DNA from 4 places in the Cupriavidus sp. 01L415 genome. Region 4 is predicted to be linked to each of the others. Evidence: predicted binding sites of a transcription regulator. Region 4 holds the regulator's gene; each other region holds the start of a gene.
What was found. The regulator sigma-54, encoded in region 4, starts transcription at its own class of promoters, with help from an activator protein. The targets are predictions, from matches to a motif close to TGGCANGNAANCTGCTTT.
Positions count from the first base shown of each region.

Region 1: the regulator sigma-54 is predicted to act here: its motif matches at 2,912-2,929, upstream of AC1DOX_RS15535 (pilin).
Region 2: the regulator sigma-54 is predicted to act here: its motif matches at 3,320-3,337, upstream of AC1DOX_RS04105 (circularly permuted type 2 ATP-grasp protein).
Region 3: the regulator sigma-54 is predicted to act here: its motif matches at 2,575-2,592, upstream of urtA (urea ABC transporter substrate-binding protein).

Region 1 covers NZ_JBFTSP010000008.1:134,958-140,232, reverse strand. Annotated here, with positions in the region: gene AC1DOX_RS15545 (hypothetical protein) at 1-394, shown strand, start outside; gene AC1DOX_RS15540 (PglL family O-oligosaccharyltransferase) at 440-2,248, opposite strand; gene AC1DOX_RS15535 (pilin) at 2,353-2,841, opposite strand; gene AC1DOX_RS15530 (pilin) at 3,134-3,565, opposite strand; gene AC1DOX_RS15525 (pilin) at 3,906-4,424, opposite strand; gene AC1DOX_RS15520 (TerC family protein) at 4,895-5,275, opposite strand, start outside.
Region 2 covers NZ_JBFTSP010000001.1:889,242-894,516, reverse strand. Annotated here, with positions in the region: gene AC1DOX_RS04120 (MurR/RpiR family transcriptional regulator) at 1-442, opposite strand, end outside; gene edd (phosphogluconate dehydratase) at 716-2,605, shown strand; gene AC1DOX_RS04110 (gluconokinase) at 2,752-3,270, shown strand; gene AC1DOX_RS04105 (circularly permuted type 2 ATP-grasp protein) at 3,506-4,981, shown strand; gene AC1DOX_RS04100 (alpha-E domain-containing protein) at 5,018-5,275, shown strand, end outside.
Region 3 covers NZ_JBFTSP010000001.1:999,964-1,005,238, forward strand. Annotated here, with positions in the region: gene urtB (urea ABC transporter permease subunit UrtB) at 1-1,104, opposite strand, end outside; gene urtA (urea ABC transporter substrate-binding protein) at 1,264-2,520, opposite strand; gene cyoD (cytochrome o ubiquinol oxidase subunit IV) at 2,885-3,235, opposite strand; gene cyoC (cytochrome o ubiquinol oxidase subunit III) at 3,236-3,880, opposite strand; gene cyoB (cytochrome o ubiquinol oxidase subunit I) at 3,886-5,275, opposite strand, start outside.
Region 4 covers NZ_JBFTSP010000001.1:67,333-72,607, forward strand. Annotated here, with positions in the region: gene lptA (lipopolysaccharide transport periplasmic protein LptA) at 1-202, shown strand, start outside; gene lptB (LPS export ABC transporter ATP-binding protein) at 247-1,038, shown strand; gene AC1DOX_RS00275 (RNA polymerase factor sigma-54) at 1,162-2,646, shown strand; gene hpf (ribosome hibernation-promoting factor, HPF/YfiA family) at 2,697-3,050, shown strand; gene AC1DOX_RS00285 (PTS sugar transporter subunit IIA) at 3,542-3,997, shown strand; gene hprK (HPr(Ser) kinase/phosphatase) at 4,082-5,053, shown strand.

The sequences.
Region 1 (5,275 bases), on a different contig from region 4:
CGACTACAACTGCCGCCAGTTCGCGTTCGGCCAGGTGGGCGGCGTGAGCGCCCAGCAGGCTTCCAACGCGTCCGCGGTGGGTAGCGCGGCCGTCGGCACGGCCCTCGGCGCGGCCGCAGGCGCGGCATTCGATGGCGGTGCGGGCGCGGCAGTCGGTGCGGGCGTCGGCCTGCTGACCGGTGCGGCCGTCGGCGCGGGCAATTCGTATAACGCAGGCTACGGTACGCAACGGCAGTACGACGCCGCGTACATCCAATGCATGTATGCCAGCGGCAACCGCGTGCCCGTCTATGGGCAGATGACATCGTCGCCGCCGCGCTCCTCCGCCTCGGCGCCGCCGTCCAACTATCAGCCTTACTACCCACCGCCCCCGCCGCCGGGATACGTGCGCTGAGGGTAGCGCTGAGGTAGCGATGATCGTGGGCTAGCGCAGGGGGACTTAGCTGTGCCCCCGTCGCGCGCGCATGCGGACCCATGCGCAGAACTCGTGCGGACGAATGTCCGGCTCGACTTCATCGCAATCGCGGTCCAGCGCGTTGAACTGCGCCACTTCGTCACCCTGATAGTAGTAACGCAGGCGCTCCATCCACAGCCGCGCGCGGGCGGGCTCATCCGTCAGCGCCAGCAGCCATGCGGTGCGACGGATCAGGTTCGGCGTCGGCAGCAGGTGCAGTGCGGCGATATGCTCCGGCAGCAGGCCGGCGGCATTGTCGGGCGTGATGACGGCGCGCTCGGTGACGTCCGACGCGGCATGCTGGCGGAACCAGTGTTCCGGTAGCGGCAGGCTGTCGCGACGTTCGTCGCTCGCGTATTCGCGCGCCTCCACCCGGCGGTAGTCTTGCCAAAGTGTGACCAGCACGAATCCGGAAAGGACGACGAACGCGGTACCCACCGCCACCGACAACGTCTTCGGCCATCGCACCTTGCCAAAGCCCGCCGGTTCCAGCCATGCCAGCAGGAAACAGAACGGCAGGAAGAAATACAGGTAGTGCAGCGGGTACTCAAGCATCGAGTGGGCGCCGATCATCGCCAGCCAGACCAGCACGAGCACTGTTTGCGCGCGATCCGCATGGGTGGCATGCCAGAGTCGCGCACGGGCGACGCGCCAGAACCACCCTGCCAGCACCAGCGCGACACCCCCTGCCCCCACTACGCCAGTCTTGGCCAGCAGATCGAGGATGGCGTTGTGTGAGTGGAGCGACATCTCCGTCGTCACGCGCAGTTGCGACATCTGCTGGAACTGGGCCCAGCCAAATTCTCCATAGCCGACGCCGAGCAAGGGATGCGTGCGGAACATCGCCAGCGCATGGGCCCAGAGCGCGCCGCGCGCCGAGACCTGATCACCCGCCTTCAGTTGCGCGACGGTATCGAACAAATGCCAATCGAAGGCCTGCCCGGCAGCCTTGATCGCCGGCTGGAGGAAGACGATACCGACCACCATCACCACTGCCGCTACGATCAGCGCGGGCGCGCGCTGCATCGTGCTGTGCATCGACCTGGCGCCGCGTGACGCATTCCGAGCCATGAAGGCAGCGATCAACGTATAGATCGCTGCCAATCCAACATGGACCAGTCCCGTGCGCGAGCCCGACAGCACGATGCCCGACTCCAGCAGTAACGCGGCGGTCAGCCATGCCGGAAATCGCAGCCGGCCGCGCGACGCCAGCCAGACGCTGGCCGCCAGCGCCAGCCCTTGCACCGTTGCCTGATGGTTGGGCTGATTCAAATTGCCCCAGAGCCGCCGGTTGTCGTCGTAGAAGTAGGCTGACACCAACCCGAACGCTTGGTCTTCCATGTGGAAAACCTGGATCCATTGCGCGAGCGTGCCCAACAGGCCGGCGACGACGAAGGCAATCGCCAGGGCGTCGACAACATCGACGCGCTCATCGGTGGAGAGACCCTGCCCGGTCCGCCATGCGGCGAACATCATGGCGGCGCCGAGGGCCAGGACGATCTGGGTGGTAAAGCGGCTGCCGGAGACGTCTTCCATGCCGGTGGCCGCCTGCAGGATCGTCGTGGCAATCAGCCACAACGGCAGGAGCGCGATCCACGGGAGGAAGCGTGAGCTATCGGATGGTGGCGCGGATCGGTGGAAAGCGAGGAGAAGGACAAGCGCCGCGCCGAGCATACCAGCAGTCCATTCGCCATAGAAGGTGGCGAGGGGAAGCGTGTGCTTCGAGACCAGCAGCGGGAGAGTGAAGGCTACGACAATCGCCGTCGCCGGGAGCGAGACCCTGGATGGCGGCATGCACGCAGGAAGTGGGACAAAGGCGCCATCATAGCGTGGAGCACATGCAAAGAAAAAGGCCCTGCGGAAAGTTCAGGGCCTCTTCACAAAACGCTCAGGCTAAATTACAGGCAGCCGGCAGGCTTGTAGCTGGCCTTCCAGGCGGCATTCGCTGCGCCGTTGACCGTGCAAGTCCACGTACCGGCCGCGTCACGGGCGATGTTAATGGTCGCACCTGCGACTGCCGCGGTGGCGTTCTTGGGCGGGTTCGCACCGGCGTTGCTCGTCAAGGTGGCGGTATAGCTGACCACGCCACCAGCAGCGACGGCAGTAGGCGTAGCGGGATCGGCGTACAGGTTCGATGCCACAAAGCCCAGTTCGGCGTTGGTGATGCTGGTCGAGCCCTGGTTGATGCGGTCTTCAAAGGCCGTCTTGTATGCCGAGATTTCGCCCACAGCACGTGCCACCTGCGACTTGGCCACGTAATCTTGATACTGCGGAATGGCGATAGCTGCCAGGATACCGATGATCGCGACCACGATCATCAGTTCGATCAGCGTGAAGCCCTTTTGGACTTGACGGCCCATTTTCTTGATTTGTTGTACCCGTTGCATAAGGATTGACCCCTCGATGAGATTTTCGTTACAGAAAGAAACATCTTGTAGCATGTGATGCATTACCCCTAAAGCAGGGAGCGTGCCAGGCACAAGATGGCCGTAAATCTCGTCGGGACATGACAATTTTTGCCAGCAATTACGCAATTGCCGGGGGTCGTAGGGCAGAAATTGTCACTTAGGTGTGGCGAAGTTCGTCAGTTTGTTGCATTGAGGGCCTCCTCTCTTGCGGCCAACAAAAAAGCGCCCAATCGGGCGCTTTTTTGTAGCTGGTTTGTACCTTGCCGTTGCCTTAGCTCTTTTTGGCGTACCCGCAAGACTGAGGCAGATACTTGGCCAACGCCGACGACGTGCAATTCCAGCCCACAGACCCCTTGTCAGCATTGACCATGGTGAGCACCACATTCTGATTGATCAGGCCCTTCGCGATGCCTGTCGATCTGAAGTTGGTCGTAATGGTGCAGCCGCCACGATCGTTGGACACCCCACCCGTCACCACGCTGGCGACATAGTTACCGGTAATTTCGCCGCTCGCCGGAATGCAGGAGCCAGCGCCTGCATTGCTAGGGGGGCAGATGCCCGAATTGGCATACACCTCGGTGACGGCAATCTTCTGCCCTGACGCCAGGCTCAACGCTTCCGAAAACTGCGCGCGCGCCACGTAGTCCTGATATTGCGGAATCGCGATACCCGCCAGAATGCCGATGATCGCCACCACAATCATCAGTTCGATCAACGTAAAGCCATCCCTGCGGGATATCCGGTGGAGCGAAACCCGGTCGGACGACGGGCAGCGATGTTTGCGTTGCATATGACCCCCTTGAATCGATATTGGAAATGGATGCTGCGGCGCCCAGCAAAGACACTGTGGTCGCCAAGCAAGGGGGCATCATCGGGGCCGTGTTCCACTCCAAATTTGATGCCGCGCAACCCGCCAAAATTTGGCGCAATTCGGGGTAAATCGCCCGAAATTCCGACGTTTTCCGGCTCCTCGGAACCTTCGCGGAAGCGGACCAGAGTTTTCCGGTCCGCCCCACTACGCTTCGGTCATCACGCCCGCGGGGCTAGCCTGCCGCCCCAAGTTGCTCACAGGCTTTCGGCAAGTACTTCCTGTCGGCGGACGACTGGCAGCGCCACGTGACTGAGCCCTTGTCCGCATTGCCCATCGTCAGCTTCAGGGTCCGGCCGACCAGACCCTTGGCGATGCCGCTGTCCTTGAAGTTGGCCGTGATCGTGCGGCCCCCCTCGGCCCACGCCGTGCCGCCCACGACCACGCTCTTGATGTAGCTGCCGTTGATGGCGGTCGACACAGGAATACCTTCGGCCGCTGCGCTCGCGTTATCCGGGCAGTTGCCCGAATGCGAGAACGATTCAGTGACCATCGGCTTCTGCCCGGAAGCCAGACTGAGCCCCTCCGAGAACTGCGACCGCGCCACGTAGTCCTGGTACTGCGGAATCGCGATGCCGGCCAGGATGCCGATGATCGCCACCACGATCATCAGCTCGATTAGCGTAAAGCCGTGCGCTTTGGCGGAGACGGGAGCCGTCCCTGCGAGAGGCGCCCGGCACGAAGGCTGGCAGATGGATCGGCGGCAGGACGGCCGGCGATCCCTGTCAGATGACCCCGAAGCCGACTCGAAATCCGGCGAGCACGACGACTCGCAGGATGCGCCACAGGACGGCCCGCAAGGCTCGCCGTTGGTTTGATGTCTGGTTTGCATATGGACCCCTTCATTCATTGAGATGGAAGCAATGCGTGCCGCGCGACGAGAGATCGCAGGCACGGGGGTCATCATCGGAATGCAGGCACGAGGTCGCGATTGACCTCGGACAATTCCGATCGGCTTGTCGGAATTGCTTGGAAAACGGCAGGAATCCGTTGCGTGGCCGCGCCAGGGCGACTGTTGCGGCAATGCTACGGACGAAAAAAGGGCGGCCAAGCGGCCGCCCTTCCTGATGCTCTTGATGCAGACAATCTTCTCGCAACCAGCAGGTTCTGAAAAACCTGCCCGCCGCTTGCAATCCGGCTATCGCAGATCCCTGGCGGGACCGTTCAGGCCGTCTGTGCGGTACGTCGCGACAACATCTTGCCGACCAGCACCACCAGCACGGCGCCCACAACGCCAAACACCAGATGGGCATGCGGCACATGCACCTGGAACCACTCGGCATCCACAGGATCGCTCACCAACATTTCGCCGGCCAGATAGCCCAGCAGCGCAGCACCCAGCACGATGATGATCGGGAAGCGCTCCATGACCTTCAGCAGGATGGTGCTGCCGAACACGATCAGCGGAATCGACAGGCCCAGGCCCAGGACCAGCAGCATCAGTTGGCTACCCTCGGGGCCCTTCTGGGCGGCGGCGGCGACGGCCACCACGTTGTCCAGCGACATCACCAGGTCGGCAATCAGGATGGTACGGATGGCCGCCCA
Region 2 (5,275 bases), 820 kb from region 4:
ACTTGTGCTGGATGTCCAGTGCGACGATGCCGGAATTGCCGCAGCCGTAGAACTCGATGCGGCGCGCGCTGGCCAGCAGCCGGATGCCGTGCTCGATCTGGTCTGCGGACAGCGCGTTGCGGACGCTCATCAACGTGGCAATGGTGCGGTCAAAGACCTTGCCGGCGATGTCGGCGGGGCGGTCGTCTGCCTTCACATCCTGATGCACGAATGGCGTGCCGCCGCCGACGTTCTGCGCAAACTGAAGCTTGAATTCCTTGAAGCCGTCATAACCGAGTGCCGCGCAGAAGCGCGCGATGGTCGGTTGCGAGACGCCCGCGCGCTCCGCCAGTTCCGGCATCGACAGACGGATCACGCTGGCGCCGTGCCGGGCGACGTAGTCGGCAAGGCGACGTTCGGAGGGGCGGAGCGTGTCATAGACGGCAAGAATTCGGTCGCGCATGGTCGGGTCGTGCAGGGTGTCGGGCTGGGCTGGCCATCGTATGCGGCCATGACCGGGGTTCTGAAAGTGTAGAGATTCTACACAGAATGGCATTTGATCTGAGGCGGTTTGGCGGGTTGAGATACCTAGGACTTTCCCGAATTTGCGGGCGCTACGTCATATTTTCGGGGAAACGAACTTCCGGCGTCGCTTGGGCCGTGGATATAATGTAGAAAATCTACAGATCGGGTGGCTGTTCTTGCCGCCCGGCGCCCCACCAGGAACATAGCCGCCATGTCCCAAGCCGTTCACGCCGAGGTATCTGCCGTTACGCAACGCATCATCGAACGCAGCCGTGCCAGCCGCGCCGCCTATCTCGCCCGGTGCGAGCGGGCGCAGCAGGAACTCGGGCCGCTGCGCGGGATGTCCTGTGCCAACCTGGCGCACGGTTACGCCGCGTTGCCCGCCGACGACAAGCTCAAGCTGCGCGTCGAGCATGCCCCGAACCTCGGCATCGTCACCGCCTACAACGACATGCTGTCGGCGCACCAGCCGTACGAGCGCTACCCTGCCGTGATCCGCGAGGCCGCGCGCGCCGTGGGTGGCGTGGCGCAGGTGGCGGGCGGCGTGCCGGCTATGTGCGATGGCATCACGCAGGGCAATGCGGGCATGGAGTTGTCGCTGTTTTCGCGCGACGCCATCGCCATGGGCACCGCGGTTGCGCTGTCGCACAACACGTTCGACGCAGCCCTGATGCTTGGCGTCTGCGACAAGATCGTGCCGGGCCTGCTGATGGGCGCGCTGCAGTTCGGGCATCTGCCGATCGTGTTCGTGCCGGCCGGTCCGATGGCTTCGGGCCTGTCGAACAAGGAAAAGGCGCGCGTGCGCCAGCTCTATGCCACGGGCCAGGTGGGCCGCGACGCGCTGCTGGAAGCCGAGTGCGCCGCCTATCACGGTGCTGGCACCTGCACGTTCTACGGCACCGCCAACAGCAACCAGTTCCTGATGGAAATCATGGGCCTGCACCTGCCGGGCTCGGCTTTCGTGCATCCGGACAGCGGCCTGCGCGATGCGCTGACGGTGGCGGCGGCTCAGCGTGCGCTGGCGCTGATCGCACGTGGCAAAGAGTACACGCCGCTCGCCAGGATCGTCGACGAGCGCGCCGTCGTCAACGCGATGGTCGGCCTGCTCTCCACGGGCGGTTCCACCAACCACACGATCCACTTGGTGGCCATGGCCCGCTCGGCTGGCATCGTCATCGACTGGAATGATTTCGACCGCCTGTCCGCCGTGACGCCGTTGCTGGCGCGCGTCTACCCGAATGGCTCGGCTGACGTGAACCACTTCCACGCCGCTGGTGGCGTGGCCTACGTCATTGGCCAATTGCTTGAGGCCGGCCTGCTGCACGAGGATGTGCAGACGGTCGCCGGTCCGGGCCTGGCGCGCTATACGGAGGAGCCGGTGATGACCGACGGCGCCCTGCGCTGGCGCGCCGGCCCGACCACGAGTGGCGATACCGCCGTGCTGGCCCCGGCATCCGCACCGTTCTCGGCGGAAGGCGGCCTGCGGCTGATGGCCGGCAATCTCGGGCGCGGCATGATCAAGGTTTCGGCCGTGGCGGACGAACACCGCGTAGTGGAAGCCCCGGCACGCGTCTTCGATTCCCAGGAAGCGCTGCAGGCGGCCTTTGAGGGTGGCGAGCTGGATCGCGACGTCATTGCGGTAGTGCGTTTCCAGGGGCCGAATGCCAATGGCATGCCGGAGCTGCACCGCCTGACGCCCGCGCTGGGCGCGCTCCAGGACGCGGGCCACAAGGTGGCGCTGGTGACCGACGGCCGTATGTCGGGCGCGTCCGGCAAGGTGCCGGCCGTGATTCACGTCGGCCCCGAAGCGCTGGCCGGCGGCCCGCTCGCGCGGGTGCGCGATGGCGACGTGATCCGTGTGGATGCCGTCGCCGGCACGCTGGAATGGCTTGGCGATGCGGCGGCACAGGCCGAGTTTGCCGCGCGCACACCGGTCGCGGCGCCGGTCGATGACTTCTCGCGCTTCAGCATGGGCCGTGGGCTGTTCGGCCTGTTCCGGCGACATGCCCGCATTGCGGAGGAGGGCGGCAGCGCCATGGACCTGTCCGAGGCCGATGCTGCAGTGCCCGCTGTCCAAACAGCAGGACAAGTCGCACAATAGCCGGGCGCTCAGTCCCGTTTTCCGATTTCTCGTATTCCCTTGGGGCGCGGATGTTGCCCCAAGGGCACCTTCGCGCCACTTTCCGTGCGCTCGAAGGCTACCGACAAGGATGGCACCACCATCCGACCATGATCGACGGAGCAGACATGATCTATATCCTGATGGGCGTTTCCGGCAGCGGCAAGAGCACGGTGGGCGAGATGCTGGCCGGCCGCCTGCATTGTGGCTTCCACGATGCCGATGCCTTCCACAGCGACGCCAACAAGGCGAAGATGCAAGCCGGCATTCCCCTGACTGACGAGGATCGCTGGCCGTGGCTGAGTGCCATGCGCGCGGCCATCGACGCCGCCCGTGCCGAGGGACGGACCCATGTGTTCACCTGTTCGGCGCTGCGCCAGGCCTACCGGGACCGCCTGACGCCGCCCGACGGCGGTGTGACCTTCGTCTTCATGAAGGGCGACGCGGCGACGATCGGCGGCCGGCTGTCGGCGCGCACCGACCATTTCTTCAACCCGGCGCTGCTGCAGAGCCAGTTCGAAACGCTGGAGGAACCGCAGGACGCGTTGGTGCTGGACATCCGCCGTACCCCCGAGGCGCTGGTGCAAGACATCCTGGACGAATGCCCGCCGGCATCCACGGACTGCGCTGACAAGCCGTCGCGCTGATCGCCGCCCCCCGGATTGCAGCACCCCGGCCAGGCGGCGAGGCATCGCCTGGCAAACATCTTGCTAGAACCGTTTCACGTGCCGGCGCACGCGCATCCCTTGCGGGTTTTGCCGGTACGGATATGCTGAAAGAGCCAACTCGACAGGCATCGATAAACGGGCAGCCGGCCCGCCGGTGAAGGGAAACCGGGAGGCGGCAGGCGGCAGGCGCCCATTTCACGAAGGAGCGGCCATCATGGCGGCGCGGTTTTTCGACGAGATGCTGGAAGGGCGAGACGACGGAGTGGTGGCGGCCATCGAGGCCGGGCACGCACTGCCATCAGGGGCGGTCCGGGCCCACTACCGGAGTTTTTCGGAATGGCTGGGCCGACAGTCCGTCGCGACGATGGACAACAAGCGCGCGGAGGCGGACCTGATCTTCCGGCGCGTGGGCATCACCTTCGCCGTCTATGGCGACAAGGACGAGTCCAACAGCGGCACGGAGCGGACCATTCCGTTCGACGTGATTCCGCGCATCTTTCCGGCCAGCGAATGGGCGACGCTCGAACGCGGCTTGCGGCAGCGCGTGGCGGCGCTGAACCGCTTCATCCATGACATTTACCACGGCCAGGACATCATCCGCGCCGGCGTGATCCCGCCAGACCAGATCTACAACAATGCCCAGTACCGGCCGGAGATGCTCGGCGTCGACGTGCCGCGCGACATCTACGCCCACGTGGCGGGCATCGACGTGGTGCGCGCGGGCGAGGGCGAGTTCTACGTGCTGGAGGACAACCTGCGTGTGCCGTCCGGGGTGTCGTACATGCTGGAAAACCGCAAGATGATGATGCGGCTGTTCCCGGATCTGTTCGCCCGCAATCGTGTGGCGCCGGTCGCGCACTATCCCGACCTGCTGCTGGACATGCTGCGCAGCGTGTCGCCGCAGAATATCTCCGACCCTACCGTGGTGGTGCTGACGCCGGGCATGTACAACTCCGCGTACTTCGAGCACGCCTTCCTGGCGCAGCAGATGGGCGTGGAGCTGGTGGAGGGCAGCGACCTCTTCGTCGAGGACGACCACCTCTACATGCGCACCACGCAAGGTCCGCAACGCATCGACGTGATCTACCGGCGCGTGGATGACGACTTCCTGGACCCGCTGGCGTTCCGGCCCGATTCCTCGCTGGGCGCGGCCGGGCTGCTGTCCGTCTACCGGGCGGGCAACGTGACGATCAGCAATGCCATCGGCACGGGCGTGGCGGATGACAAGTCGATCTATCCATACGTGCCGGACATGATTCGCTTCTACCTGGGCGAGGAGGCCATTCTCTCGAACGTGCCGACCTACATGTGCCGGCGCCCCGACGACCTGCAGTACGTGCTGGACCACATGGAAGACCTGGTGGTCAAGGAAACCCACGGCGCCGGCGGCTACGGCATGCTCGTGGGGCCGGCGGCCACGCGCGCCGAGATCGACCAGTTCCGCGAGGTGGTGAAGTCGCGCCCCGAGCAGTACATCGCGCAGCCCACGCTGGCGTTGTCCACGTGCCCGACCTATGTGGAATCCGGCATCGCGCCGCGCCACATCGACCTGCGGCCTTTCGTGCTGTCGGGCAAGGAGGTGCGCATGGTGCCGGGCGGCCTGACCCGCGTGGCGCTGCGTGAAGGGTCCCTGGTCGTGAACTCCTCGCAAGGGGGCGGCACCAAGGACACCTGGGTGCTGGAACGCTGAGTCGACTGTGAACGCTGATCGCCGGGAGAAACCATCATGCTGAGCCGTACCGCCGACCACCTGTTCTGGATGGCACGCTACACCGAGCGCGCGGAAAACACCGCGCGCATGCTCGACGTCAACTACCAGACCTCGCTGCTGCCGCAGTCCGCCGAGGTGGCGGAGCAGGGCTGGTGGGCGATGCTCGATATTTCCGAACTGACGCAGGCCTTCGACAACAAGTACGGGCTGCTGCACCGTGACGATGTGATCGACTTCATGGTGCGGGACATGACCAACCCGTCGTCGATCATG
Region 3 (5,275 bases), 930 kb from region 4:
GAAGATCGTGCGCACCGCCTGCATCAGCAGCAGGCTGATACCGAATGTCGCCAGCAGCGTTTCCAGCGGACGCCCATACAGGTGCCGCAGGACGATGCGTTCCAGCGCGAAGCCGACGATACCGGCCGCCAGGAACGAGGCCGGCAGCGCGGCCAGCAGGTACCAGTCGAATGCGTTGGGCGCGTAGGCGCGGAACAGCGTCTGCACCACATACGTGGCATAGGCGCCGATCATCAGGAATTCGCCGTGCGCCATGTTGATGACGCCGATCAGGCCATAGGTGATGGCCAGACCCAGTGCGGCCAGCAGCAGCACGCTGCCCAGGCTCAGCCCGGCGAACAGGTTGCCCAGCAGCTCGGCGCGGCGCTGGTCGCCCCGCATCGCGTCAATGGCTTGCTGTGCGGCGGCGCGGACGTCGGCATCGGACTCCCGGAACTTGCCCGCTTCATCGCGCTCCAGCAGCGGCATCAGCTTCTGGCGGCTCTGCGGATTGCTGTCGTGGCCGAGGATGTGGATGGCTTCGAGCCGCGCGTCGTGCGTGGCCTCGGTGCCCTGCGCCAGCACAGTGTTGGCCCAGATCACGTCGAGCCGCGCGCGCAGGCCGGCGTCGGCCTCCGCCTTGCGCGCGGCTTCCACGGCATCGCGCGAGGCATTTTCGGGTTGCTCGAACAGCGTGCCGATGGCCTGGGTACGCACGGCGATGTCCGGCGATTGCAGCTGCAGGCTGCTCGCGGCGCTGTCGACGATGGCCCGCAGGCTGTTGTTCAGGGTCAGCGGCTCGAGCTCGTCCGCCTTGACGGTCACGGGCTTGCCAGTGATCGCGTCGACGGTCTTGTCGCCTTCCTGGCGCACCATGCCCACGGACGGCGCGTATTGCAGCGCGTCGTCCTGCAGCGCCTTCAGGATCGGGCCGGATTGCTCGGCGGGCGCCTGGGTGAGCGCGGTCAGCGCGGCGGTCTTGGCGTCGAAATCGTCTTCCGCCAATGGCTTGAGATCGGCCTGCGTGAGCGACGTGGCGGCCCACAGCGGCGCGGCGGCCAGCAGCAATGCGGCCAGCATGACACGCAGCCATGGCACGGCGGACAAGGGTAAGGATCGGTACATAGGGCTGGCAGGAGTCGATGGCGCGATGGGTCGCGTCTTGTTGGCTTCGGCAAGTTGGCTGCCGATCGTCCGCGCCCCTCCCCCGCACGCGGGAGAGAGGCCGGTGAATGAAGCAAGGGCCGGCTTTGCCAGCCCCCGGCGCCCAGTGGGCGCGCCGTCTTACATCACCTTGTCAGGCTTGCCCTCGTTGCCCGCGATGAACGGGCTCCACGGCTGGGCACGCACGGGCTTCGGCGTCTTCCACACCACCGAGAACTGGCCGTCAGCCTTCACTTCGCCGATCATCACCGGCTTGTAGAGGTGATGGTTCTCGCCCATCGTCAGGGTGAAGCCGTCCGGCGACTTGAAGGTCTGGCCGTACATCGCGGCGCGAACCTTGTCGGTATCCGTCGTGCCGGCCTTCTTCACGGCTTGCGCCCACATGTGGATGCCGACGTAGGTGGCTTCCATCGGATCGTTGGTCACGCGCTTGTCGCCGCCGGGCAGGTTGTTGGCCTTGACCCATGCCGCCCATTGCTTCTTGAACGCGTCGTTTTCCGGGCTCTTCACCGACATGAAGTAGTTCCAGGCGGCCAGGTGGCCCACCAGCGGCTTGGTGTCGATGCCGCGCAGTTCTTCCTCACCCACGGAGAACGCCACCACCGGCACGTCCTTGGCCTTCAGGCCGGCGTTGCCCAGTTCCTTGTAGAACGGCACGTTGGAGTCGCCGTTGATCGTCGAGATCACGGCCGTCTTGCCACCCTGCGAGAACTTCTTGATGTTCGCGACGATGGTCTGGTAGTCGCTGTGGCCAAACGGGGTGTAGACCTCTTCGATGTCCTTGTCGGCCACGCCCTTGCTCTTCAGGAACGCGCGCAGGATCTTGTTGGTGGTACGCGGATAGACGTAGTCCGTGCCCAGGAGGTAGAAGCGCTTGGCGCCGCCGCCTTCCTTGCTCATCAGGTATTCCACGGCCGGGATGGCCTGCTGGTTCGGCGCCGCACCGGTGTAGAAGACGTTCTTGGACATTTCCTCGCCTTCATACTGCACCGGGTAGAACAGCAGCGAGTTCAGTTCCTCGTAGACCGGCAGCACCGACTTGCGCGACACGGACGTCCAGCAACCGAACGTGACGGCCACCTTGTCCTGCGTGACCAGCTGGCGGGCCTTCTCGGCGAACAGCGGCCAGTTGGAAGCGGGGTCCACGACGACGGGCACGAGCTTGCGGCCCAGGACGCCACCGCTCTTGTTGATTTCGTCGATCGTCATCAGCGCCACGTCCTTGAGCGAGGTCTCAGAGATGGCCATCGTGCCGGACAGCGAATGCAGGATGCCGATCTTGATCGGTTCCTTGGACTGCGCCATCGCCAGCGGGCTGGTACCGATCATCGCCGCGGCGGCTACCGCCGACAGCTTCAGCATGTCACGTCGTTTCATTGCAGCTCCCAGTTTGTCGTGTGTGATTAGGGACTACGCACCCCGGGTGATGCTTCTGCAACTAGCGTGCCATGGGCATGCATTGGCTGCCGGCACTCGCGCGCAAGGCGCAGGGCGGCTGGCAAGTGACAAACGGGAATGGGAGGGACGCGCGCGCACCATGGTGGTGCCGGCACTTGCCGGGCGGCCACGCACCGGCATCGTGCATCGGCGCAAATGAGTGCAGGCCGGCGGAGGCGGCGCGCCGGGACGGCCGTCCGGAGGGCGCCAGGCCGGCGCCCGGTGCCGCGCCGCAGTGCATCACGCACCGCGGGCAATAAAAAACGGGACCCGAGGGTCCCGTTCTTCCGATGTCAGGAGACGCTTACTTCGTCATCACCGGCATCATGTTGGCGTTCATGTTGTGCATGATCCAGAGCGAACCGGCCAGCACGATGAACAGGATCAGCAGGGTGAACAGGAACGCCATGACGTTCGAGCGCTGCCCCTTCGATCCATCCATATGCAGGAAGTACTTCAGATGCACGACGATCTGCACCACGGCCATGCCGAGGATGATCCAGAGCATCGTGCCGCGGTCCATGGTGCCGTCCATCACGATCTTGAACGGGATCACGGTCAGGATCACGGCCAGGATGAAGCCGATCACATAGGACTTGACGCTGCTGTGGCCGTGCGACTCGCCGTGAGCGGCCGTTGCGTGTTGCTGTGCCATTTACATTGCCCCCATCAGGTAGACCACAGTGAACACGCCGATCCAGACCACGTCCAGGAAGTGCCAGAACAGGCTGAGGCAGTTCAGGCGCTTGACCATGACCGGGGTCATGCCCTTCTTGTTCAGCTGCCACATCAGGACCAGCATCCACACCATGCCGCTCGCCACGTGCAGGCCGTGAGTGCCCACCAGCGTGAAGAACGACGACAGGAACGCGCTGCGGCTCGGGCCGGCGCCTTCGTGGATCAGGTGGGCGAACTCGTTCAGTTCCATCCCCATGAACGCGGCGCCCAGCAGGAACGTCACGGCGAGCCAGAACAGCACGCGACCCTTCTGCCGGTTCTGCAGCGAGATCATCGCGAAACCGTACGTGATGGACGAGAACAGCAGGATGAACGTCTCGACCAGCACGTAGTTGAGCTCGAACAGCTCCTTGCCCGACGGGCCGCCCGCCACTTCGCCGCGCAGGACGGCGTAGGCGGCGAACAGGCACGCGAACAAGATGCAGTCGCTCATCAGGTACAGCCAGAAACCAAAAATGGTGTTCTCGCTGGTGTCGTGATGCGCGTGGTCGTGCGCCTCGTCATGCGAGTGCGCGTGCGCGGGGGCTTGCGCCCCAAAACGATCAAGGACTTCAGTCGACATGGTCATCAGGCCTGCGAAGCAATGCGCTGCAGTTGGCGCGTTTCGATCTGCTCGACCTGGGCGGCCGGCACGTAGTAGTCGATATGGTCGTCGTTGGCGCGGAAGATGAACGACACCACCATGCCAACCAGGCCCACGGCGGCAAGCCACCAGATGTGCCAGACCAGGGCAAAGCCGAGCACCAGGCTGAAGGCGCCAATGTAGAAGCCGGCTGCGGTGTTCTTCGGCATGTGGATCTGCTCGAAGCCATCCGTGCGGACCTTCTCGCCACGGGCCTTCATGTCGGCAAACGCGTCCAGGTCACGCACCACCGGGGTGTGCGCGAAGTTGTAGAACGCGGGCGGCGAAGACGTGGCCCATTCCAGCGTGCGGCCACCCCACGGGTCGCCGGTCACGTCGGCCAGCTTCTCGCGGTTGCGGATCGACACGACGATCTGCAGCACCTGGAACACGATGCCCATGGCGATGAACACGACACCGACCACGGCGAGGTGCAGGAACGGGGTCCAGGCCGGGTTGTCCGTGTGGTTCAGGCGACGGGTCATGCCCATCAGGCCCAGCACGTACAGCGGCATGAACGCGAAGTAGAAACCAACCAGCCAGCACCAGAAGGCGCACTTGCCCAGACGCTCGTCCAGCTTGAAGCCAAACGCCTTTGGCCACCAGTAGGTCACGCCAGCCAGGTAGCCGAACAGCACGCCACCGATGATCACGTTGTGGAAGTGGGCGATCAGGAACAGGCTGTTGTGCAGCACGAAGTCGGCAGCCGGCACGGCCATCAGCACGCCGGTCATGCCGCCGATCACGAAGGTGATCATGAAGCCCAGCGTCCACAGCACCGGCGACGTGAATTGCACGCGGCCGCGGTACATGGTGAACAGCCAGTTGAAGATCTTCACCCCGGTCGGGATGGAGATGATCATGGTCGTGATGCCGAAGAACGCGTTCACGTTGGCGCCGGAGCCCATCGTGAAGAAGTGGTGCAGCCACACGAGGAACGACAGCACCATGATGGCGGAGGTCGCGTACACCATCGACTTGTAGCCGAACAGCTTCTTGCCCGAGAACGTGGCGATGATCTCCGAGAAGATACCGAACGCCGGCAGGATCAGGATGTACACCTCGGGGTGGCCCCAGATCCAGATCAGGTTCACGTACATCATGGCGTTACCGCCGCCATCGTTCGTGAAGAAGTGCATGTCGAGGTAGCGGTCCAGGCCCAGCAGCGCCAGCGACACGGTCAGCACCGGGAAGGCGGCCACGATCAGCACGTTGGTGCACAGCACGGTCCAGGTGAACACCGGCATGCGCATCAGGGTCATGCCCGGGGCGCGCATACGCAGGATGGTCACCAGGAAGTTCACGCCGGTCAGCAGCGTGCCCAACCCTGAAATC
Region 4 (5,275 bases):
CATCGACGAGATCCGCGGGGCCGTCATCACCTACGACAGCCGCAACGAGCTGTATACGGCCACCGGCGGCGACAACAATACGTCCACCGGCAATCCGTCCGGCCGCGTGCGCGCCGTGCTGTCGCCGCGTGCGGACCAGGCCAGCGGCCCTGCCGCCCCGCCCCTCGAACTGAAGCCGGCGCCCGCGCCCGCCAAGCCCTGAACGACACGCTGCCCGCAGCGTCACGCACTGCATGATTGCCTGAGATGAACGATACCGCCACGCTCGCCACCCCCGACGCTTCCGCCGTCCGCACCGACAGCAGCACCCTCGTCGTGCGCCACCTGAAGAAGCGCTACGGCTCGCGCACCGTGGTCAAGGACGTCTCGCTGGACGTGAAGAGCGGCGAGGTGGTCGGCCTGCTGGGCCCCAACGGCGCGGGCAAGACCACATCGTTCTACATGATCGTGGGCCTGGTGGCGCTGGACGAAGGCGACATCGTGCTGGACGACCAGCACATCAGCGGCCTGGCGATCCATGAGCGCGCGCGCATGGGCCTGTCATACCTGCCGCAGGAGGCGTCGGTCTTCCGCAAGCTCAACGTCGAGGAAAACATCCGCGCCGTGCTGGAGCTGCAGGTGGAAAACGGCAAGCCGCTATCCAAGGCGGAGCTGGACCGCCGCCTGGATGCGCTGCTGGACGACTTGCAGATTGCCCACCTGCGCAACAACCCGGCGCTGTCGCTGTCCGGCGGCGAGCGTCGCCGGGTGGAAATCGCGCGCGCGCTGGCCTCGTCGCCGCGCTTCATCCTGCTGGACGAGCCGTTCGCCGGCGTGGACCCGATTGCCGTGGGCGAAATCCAGCGCATCGTCAGCTTCCTCAAGGCGCGCAACATCGGCGTGCTGATCACGGACCACAACGTGCGGGAGACGCTGGGGATCTGCGACCACGCGTACATCATCAGCGAAGGCACCGTGCTGGCCGCCGGCATGCCCGAGGAAATCATCGCCAACGAGTCCGTGCGGCGCGTGTACCTGGGCGAGAATTTCCGCATGTGATGCCCCGGCCGCGCACCCCGCGCGGACCGCTCGCCGACAGTGGTTGGCGATCACGAAGCAAAAGCGATAGGCGATAGCAATTTCCGTTCCAACAACGGAAAGATGCGCATAGAATAGGTCGCTATGAAACCGTCGCTTCAGCTTCGCCTCTCCCAGCACCTTGCCCTGACTCCGCAGCTGCAGCAGTCCATCCGGCTGTTGCAACTCTCGACGCTGGAACTGCAGCAGGAAGTGGAGCAGGCGCTGACCGAGAACCCTCTGCTGGAACGCGAAAACGACTGGATCGAGAGCCCGCTGCGCGTGGCCGCGGACGGCTCTGTCAACCTCCAGAGCGCGCCCGCGCCGGCCCCTGCCGAGCAGCAGGGTGGCAACGGCGAGGACCGCGCGGAAGGCGCGTCCGGTGGCGACGAAGACAACTATAGCGACAACTCCGGCGAGGACTACGGCAACGACTGGAGCCTCGATGACTTTGCCCGCCGCCCCCAGGGCGACGAGGACGAAAAGACGCCGATGCAGTTGCGCGATGCCGAACCGACGCTGCGCGAATACCTGATGGAACAGCTTGCGCCGCTCAAGATTTCGACGCGCGACAAGGGCCTGGCCATCTTCCTGATCGAATCGCTGGACGACGACGGCTACCTGAGCGCGTCGCTCGAGGAAATCTGCACCGAACTCCCCGAGGAACTGGAGTTCGAGATCGACGAAGTCCACGCGATACTGACGCTGCTGCAGAGCTTCGACCCGCCCGGCGTGGGCGCGCGCAATGCCGCGGAATGCCTGGCCCTGCAATTGCGCCGACTGCAGCATCCGCAGCGTGAACTGGCGCTGTCCATCGTCAACCATCATCTGGAACTGCTGGCCGTCCGTGACTACACGCGACTCAAGAAAGCGCTGCAGGTGGACGAAATAGCATTGAAGGCAGCGCACGATCTGATTCGCTCGCTCGCGCCCTACCCCGGTCATGCATACAGCCGCCCGGAAGCGGACTTTGTCGTGCCCGATGTGTTCGTGCGCAAGACTGGTGGTGGATGGATCGCGCAGCTCAATCCCGACGTCATGCCACGCCTGCGCATCAACGACATGTATGCGCAGATTTTGCGCGGTGCAAAAGGGGAATCGGGCACTGCTGGGCTGCAACAAAAACTGCAGGAGGCGCGGTGGCTCATCAAGAACATCCAGCAGCGATTCGACACGATCCTGCGCGTGGCGCAGGCGATTGTGGAGCGTCAAAAGAACTTTTTCACGCACGGCGAAATCGCGATGCGCCCCTTGGTTTTGAGGGAGATTGCCGATACACTGGGTTTACATGAGTCAACCATTTCCCGGGTCACGACGAATAAATACATGGCCACGCCAATGGGTACTTTCGAACTGAAGTACTTCTTTGGCAGCCACGTCTCCACGGAGACGGGCGGCGCGGCCTCATCCACGGCAATCCGCGCGCTGATCAAGCAACTGATAGGAGCCGAAGACCCCAGGAATCCTCTTTCCGACAGCCGGATCGCCGAACTGCTTGGCGAGCAAGGCTTTGTGGTTGCACGCCGCACGGTGGCCAAATACCGCGAAGCGCTCAAGATCCCAGCAGTCAATCTCCGCAAGACTTTGTAGCCGAGCCGCAACCGCCTGCCTGGTGCGGCTCTTTCAGAAGGAGAAGCGCTATGAACTTCAAGATCAGTGGACACCACCTCGACATCACGCCGCCGCTGCGTGAGTATGTGGAAACGAAACTGGAGCGTATCGTCAGGCATTTCGATCAAGTCATTGGCGTTAGTGTGCTGCTATCGGTGGATAACCATAAGGAAAAGGACCGGCGTCAGTACGCGGAAATCAATCTGCATCTCAAGGGCAAGGACATCTTCGTTGAAGCACATCATGAAGACCTGTATGCGGCGATCGACGCTCTGGTCGACAAGCTCGACCGGCAAGTGATCCGCTACAAGGACCGCGTACAAGGCCACGATCGCGAAGCAGTCAAGTACCAGATGGCTGAAGCGCAACTACAGCAGCAATAGCCTTGCCGGCATCCCATTCGGGTTGCCTTGAAGAGGACTGAAAAGAAGAGATCAAGCCGCGCAATCAGCGCGGCTTTTTTGATGGACGCGCGGATTTGTGTCGCCACCGGCACTCCGGATTCCACTTGTTTCATTCGTTACCTTGGCGCCACGGCCAAAGGGTCCAGGGTGTTCGCAACGCGTCCCGCTCAGTGTATGCTGCGCCATACAAACAAGGCAGAACGGCCCCGGCGCACCGGACCGACATATCGCACGGCAAGAGACCATGCGTGGCGGGCGGCGGCAACGGGTGGGCAAGCCGGCCGGAATTCTTGCGGCACCACCCGCAGAACCGGCGTTGCATCGCACAAGTGCGGTGTGACCCTGCTCTATAATGGCCGGACGCTCCAATGCGAGCGTCCTGACAAAGCACTCGATATCCTGAATTGCCCCCACGCGGCGGGACGGCCAATGCGCCCCGGCCCGCTAACCTGACTTCTCGTGCATCGCCCATGAATCGTTTGGCCAAATTGCTGCCACCCGGCAACATCCACCTCGACGTCACCGTCACCAGCAAGAAGCGGGTGTTCGAGCAAGCCGGGCTCTTATTCGAGAACAACCATGGCGTGGCGCGTGCCACCGTGACGGATAACCTGTTTGCCCGGGAATCGCTCGGCTCGACCGGCCTTGGAGCCGGGGTCGCCATTCCGCACGGCCGCATCAAGGGCCTCAAGCAGCCGCTGGCCGGCTTCATGCGCCTGGCCGAGCCGATTCCGTTCGAATCCCCCGATGGCAAGCCCGTCTCGCTTCTGATCTTCCTGCTCGTGCCGGAACAGGCCACGCAGCAACATCTGGAAATCCTCTCGGAGATTGCGCAACTGCTGTCGGACCGCGACATGCGCGAAGGGCTGGCTACGTTGCCGACCCCGGAAGCTGTTCACCAGTTACTGACCCAGTGGCACCCCTGATCCCCGTGATTGCCCGCCCCATCGCCTCGCGCATCGCGGCCACCGCCGTCTGACGCGCAAAGCAAGTCCCGAAAGTCATCCCGCATGGAACTCACCGGCGTCACCTCGCAGTCGATCTTCGACGACAACGCAGCCGATATCAAACTCTCGTGGGTCGCCGGTCTCGAAGGAGCCGATCGTGCCTTCGATGTCGAATTCGCCCGTGAAGCCACATCCGCAGCCGATTTGGTGGGCCACCTGAACCTCATCCACCCGAACCGGATCCAGGTGCTCGGCAAGCCCGAGATCCTGTACTACCAGCGGCTCGATGACGAACCGCGCAAGCGGCAGATGGGCGAACTGATCCTGCTGGAGCCGCCGTTCCTGGTCGTGGCCGATGGCATGGAGCCCCCGCCGGACTTGGAACTGCGCTGCACGCGCTCGTCCACACCGCTGTTCACCACGCCGGTTTCCTCGGCGGCCGTGATCGATCACCTCCGGCTGTACCTGTCGCGCATCTCCGCGCCCCGCGTGACGATGCACGGCGTGTTCCTGGACATCCTGGGCATGGGCGTGCTGATCATGGGCGAATCCGGCCTGGGCAAGAGCGAACTGGGCCTGGAACTGATCTCGCGCGGCCACGGGCTGGTGGCCGACGACGCCGTGGACTTTGTCCGGCTGGGTCCCGATTTCATCGAGGGCCGCTGCCCGCCGCTGCTGCAGAACCTGCTGGAAGTGCGCGGCCTGGGCCTGCTCGATATCAAGACGATCTTCGGTGAGACGGCGGTCCGCCGGAAGATGAAACTCAAGCTTGTGGTGCAACTGGTGCGCCGCAATGATGGAGAGTTCGAACGCCTGCCGCTCGACTCGCAGTATCTCGATGTGCTCGGCCTGCCGATCCACATGGTGAAGATCCAGGTGGCGGCCGGCCGAAACCTCGCCGTGCTGGTGGAAGCCGCCGTACGCAACACGATCCTGCGCCTGCGCGGCATCGACACCCTGCGCGACTTCATGGACCGCCAGCGTGCCGCCATGCAGGCCGATGTGGTCTCCCGGGGCCAGGGACGACTGCTCTAGGCACGCCAGCCGCTCCAGCCACCGGCAAATGACCGCCGACGCCCGCCAACGCCCGCACCTCGCGGGCGTTTTTCATTTGCTTACAAGCGCCTGCCTGACTTGCGTCAACGGTCTACGGGTGCCCCCCGTTTTGTGCTGTAATGGGCATCGAGCCCAGTCCGGTACCGCCAGCCAACCTTTTCAGTATCCGAGAGATGGCGCGCGGCCAAGATGTTTTTCCAC